DNA from 2 places in the Solwaraspora sp. WMMB335 genome. Region 2 is predicted to be linked to the other one. Evidence: riboswitches for the same ligand, from Rfam matches in the RefSeq annotation. Region 2 holds a riboswitch; the other holds the start of a gene.
The links. Region 2 has a riboswitch for cobalamin ahead of ACN27F_RS33465 (ribonucleoside-diphosphate reductase subunit alpha). Riboswitches for the same ligand answer to the same signal wherever they lie in the genome.

Region 1 (2,195 bases), 7.3 Mb from region 2:
TGACCTCGGTGTTGATGGTCATGTGCTCGTACCGTTCCGCGGCGACCAGCCGCCGGACCCGTTGCCTCGTGCTCGCCCGGCTACGCCACCAGCGGGACAACGGGCTGTGCAGGTCGGGCAGTTCGATCCCGTGCAGGGCGGCGAAGTGCCGACGCCAGAGTTCCTGCTCGCTGATCGGTCTGGCCCGGGGACGGTGCAGCCCGGCGAGTACCTGACTCACCGGCCGGTGCCGCCAGCCGTCGACGGCCGGCGCTGCCGCCGACAAAGTGGACAGCTCGTCGAGCGCGCTGCGTACCCGTTTGCGGGCCAGGCCGAGCTCGTGAGCCAACTGGGTGTCGGTGCGCGTACCCAGCATGGTCAGTGCCCGGTAGATCAGGTCCGCGTCAGCGGACACGCCCCACCGGGTCAGTTGTGGAATTGTGCCGGCAACCTCAGGCATACCTCGCTCCCGTCGCCCCCGTTCGTCGCCAGCCACAGCTCACCATGCCGTCGCGGTGTGGGAAAGACCGTCGCGTCAGCGGTTGCACAATCATGCAGCCGTGCGGTGAGAATCTTGCCCTTCGCTGTGTTCTGGGCGATGGTGGCTCGGCGCCATCGCCAGGCCGTTGCTTGCTGGCTGCACGGGGAGCCGGCAAGCAACGCCCGCCACACGCGTCACCGTGCCGCCGGAACCGGCTGGACGACCACCACGTTGGATCGTTCGCAGGTGTTGAGGCAGTCGACGACCCGGACCCGAGCGCCGGACGCCCGCAGGGCACGCAACTGACCGTCGTGGTCGACGTCGGGGTGCTTGCGGCTGGTGCCGCAGCAGCAGCCACGGCAGACGGTGACGAGGCAGCCGGCGGTCATCGGGCCGGTCACCCTGTCATGCCGGCGCGACGGCTGGCCGGACGGCGGCGCGGACCGGGGTGAGCAGCAGCCCGAGAACCACTCCGAGGACCGTCCACAGCACGGCGAGTTGTCCCAGCGACGCCAGCCGGAACTCCCACAGCAGGGACGCGGGTACGTCGGCCGGCACCGCGACCCCGGTCGCCGGCCAGAAGGCCAGTAACAGGGCGTAGCCGGCGACGGCCGTCGCCGCGGCCGACCACGCCGGATTCACACCGGCTTCCCGAGCACCGTGGCGCTGATCAGGGTACCGCTGAGCTGGAAGTCAAGACAATGGCGAGCGTCGTGGTCACGCTGGCGACCAGCGCGACGTTGACGAGCCGACCCGCGGTAGGCGAGCATGACCGGCACACGAGCGGTGCGCGGAGGAACCCGGTGCGAATCCGGGGCGGTCCCGCCACTGTGACCGGGGAGCCACGTCCCAACGCGACACCGCGCCACCGCCGAGATCCGGCGGGAAGGCCGGGGTGTGACGACGATCCGGCAGCCAGGAGACTCCGGCCGCTCGGTTGGTCCACCGGCACGCGGGCGCGGACACCCGCGGGAGGGATACGACATGACCAGCCGCCGGGTCACCCGATGACGCCGTACCCGTTCTCCGCCGTGGTCGGCCTCGCTGACCTGCGGCAGGCGCTGCTGCTCGGCGCGGTGCACCCCGGAATCGGCGGGGTGCTGATCCGGGGCGAGAAGGGGACCGCCAAGTCCACCGTCGTCCGGGCGCTCGCCGCCCTGCTGCCCGAGGTCGGCCGGGTGGTCGGGTGCCGGTTCGGCTGCGACCCGACCGTGCCGGATCCGGGCTGCCCGGACGGGCCGCACACCGCGCCGGTCGCCGGCCGGCGCGGTCCGGCAGCCCTGGTCGAGCTACCGGTCGGGGCCACCGAGGACAGGGTGGTCGGCACCATCGACATCCAGCGGATGCTGGGCGCCGGCACCAAGGCGTACGAGCCGGGCCTGCTCGCCGCCGCCCACCGCGGCCTGCTCTACGTCGACGAGGTCAACCTGCTACCCGATCACCTCGTCGACCTGCTGCTGGACGCCGCCGCGATGGGCCGGGCGCACGTCGAACGCGACGGGCTGTCGGTCAGCCACGCCGCCCGGTTCCTGCTGGTCGGCACCATGAATCCGGAGGAAGGCGAGCCGCGCCCGCAGTTGCTGGACCGCTTCGGCCTGGTGGTCTCGGTGACCGCACCGGTCGAGGTCGGTGACCGGGCCGAGGTGGTACGCCGCCGGCTCGCCTACGAGACCGATCCGGCCGGGTTCGCTGGCGCCTGGTACGACGCCGATCAGCGGCTCGCCGAGCAGGTCCG
Region 2 (2,195 bases):
TCGTGGCCAGTATCCGCAGCCCGGCGCATCGCGCCAGTAGCAGTTCGGTCAGCTCGGCGCACGCGACCGCGAGATGCTCGCAGTTGTCCAGCACCAACAGGCAGCGCCGGACGGACAGCCGGTCGACGATCGCGTCCAGCAGCGGCTGCCGCCTGCCATCCACGCCGAGCGCGGCGCCGACCGCGGCGAGCACCTGCCCCGGCCGCCGCACCGAGTCCAGCAGGACGAAGTGGATCTGCCGGCCACGCAGCGACTTGACGAACTCCTGCGCCATTCGGGTCTTGCCGACACCTGCCGGTCCGATGATGGTGACCAGCTGAGCTGCCGGCATCCGTTGCCGCAACAGGCTCATCTCGCGGCGGCGGCCGACGAACCGGTTGGGGTGGGCCGTCGATCCGGCGGCGGTCCTCGGACCCGGGCGGCTGCGACGTCGGAAGGCCCGCTGACGACAGGCGTTCGAGCAGTATCGGGCCGGTCTGCCGGCGTCGGCGGCGGGCGCCAGCGTGGCACCGCACATCTCGCAGGTCCGTTCCGTCACAACGCAGCTCCTCACGTCGGACTTCCCGCTTGCTGGTGCCGCGACCACCCGCGCCGGAGTTGGCCGATATTCGAACCGTTACCCGGACCACACGACGGTGACAGAACGGGCAGATTACGTAACGCGGAACATACTTGGGCGCACGGTCGAATCGTTCGGCCCTTCGATTGCGGTTGCCGTCCCCGCCGGTCGATTGCGGTTGCCGTCCCCGCCGGTCCCGCACGATCCGTCGGTCACCCGAGGCAAGCTTCGGGTGACTCAGCGCCGCGACACGCCGACACAGCATTTGGTGTTGCCATCTCTCCGTCGCACCCATATATGGTGTTACCCGCAGCTGGTTCGATTGCCGCTCCACGGCAGTCGAGGCAAGAGGGAACCCGGTGCGAGTCCGGGACTGCCCCGCAGCGGTGAGTGGGAACGACCGCCGTCATACAGCACTGGGCCCGGCAGGGCCTGGGAAGCGACGGCCAGTAGGCACGCTACGACGCCCACGAGTCCGAAGACCTGCCAGCGCGCCGTACGCGTCGCGTGCGGTGGTCGGAGGTCGCGCGGGACGGCCGACGCCATCAGCCGGCCGACGCTGGCGGGTCGCCCGCCAGCGCGTGGTCCGGTGGCGTCGCCCTGCGTGCCTGTCCGACCTTGGTGAACAGGCATGAGGAGGGGGACATGACCACGACGCGTGAACAGGTCGCGCCGGCTCAGCCGGTGCCGCAACGGGTAGGACCGCAGCCGGCGTCGGAGCAACGCCGGCAGGTGATGCAGGTTCGCAAGCGTAACGGCGACACCGAACCGGTGGACGTCAACAAGATCGTCAAAGCGGTCGAGCGCTGGGTCGCCGACCTGGCCGAGGTCGATCCGCTGCGGGTGGCGACCAAGACGATCAGCGGCCTGTACGACGGAGCCACCACCGCCGAGTTGGACAAGCTGTCGATCCAGACGGCGGCGGAGCTGATCGGCGAGGAGCCGCAGTACTCGAAGCTGGCGGCCCGGCTGCTGGCCGCGTACGTGGACAAGGAGGTCCGCGGGCAGCAGGTGGCGAGTTTCAGTCAGTCGATCCGGTACGGCCACGAGCTCGGACTGATCGGCGACGACACCGCCGCGTTCGTGGCCCGCAACGCCCGCAAACTCGACGACGCCGTCGACCTCGACGGTGACCGCCGATTCGAGTACTTCGGGCTGCGTACGGTCGCCGACCGGTACCTGCTGCGGCATCCGCGGTCCCGCCTGGTGGTGGAGACGCCACAGTACTGGCTGTTGCGAGTAGCGTGCGGACTGTCGCAGACCCCGGGTGAGGCGATCGCCTTTTACCAGCTGATGTCCAGCCTGGCGTACCTGCCCAGCTCACCGACGCTGTTCAACTCGGGCACCCGGCACACCCAGATGTCCTCCTGCTTCCTGGTCGACTCCCCCCGCGACGAGCTCGACTCCATCTACGAGCGGTACCACCAGGTGGCGAAGCTGTCGAAGTTCTCCGGCGGGATCGGCATCTCCTGGTCCCGGGTGCGCGGTCGAGGTGCGCTGATCCGGGGTACGAACGGCAAGTCCAACGGCATCGTGCCGTTCCTCAAGACGCTCGACGCCGGGGTGGCGGCGGTCAACCAGGGTGGTCGCCGCAAGGGCGCGGCCTGTGTCTACCTGGAGCCGTGGCATCCCGACG

Region 1: it holds a riboswitch for cobalamin, as region 2 does, so the genes downstream of both, ACN27F_RS02135 (VWA domain-containing protein) here and ACN27F_RS33465 (ribonucleoside-diphosphate reductase subunit alpha) in region 2, are expected to answer to the same signal.

Annotation. Positions count from the first base shown of each region.
Region 1 is NZ_JBMHMF010000001.1:494,699-496,893, reverse strand. It holds gene ACN27F_RS02150 (LuxR C-terminal-related transcriptional regulator) at 1-439, opposite strand, end outside; gene ACN27F_RS02145 (hypothetical protein) at 655-849, opposite strand; gene ACN27F_RS02140 (CbtA family protein) at 866-1,102, opposite strand; cobalamin riboswitch at 1,255-1,385, shown strand; gene ACN27F_RS02135 (VWA domain-containing protein) at 1,468-2,195, shown strand, end outside.
Region 2 is NZ_JBMHMF010000001.1:7,827,955-7,830,149, reverse strand. It holds gene ACN27F_RS33470 (ATP-binding protein) at 1-538, opposite strand, end outside; cobalamin riboswitch at 857-1,064, shown strand; gene ACN27F_RS33465 (ribonucleoside-diphosphate reductase subunit alpha) at 1,205-2,195, shown strand, end outside.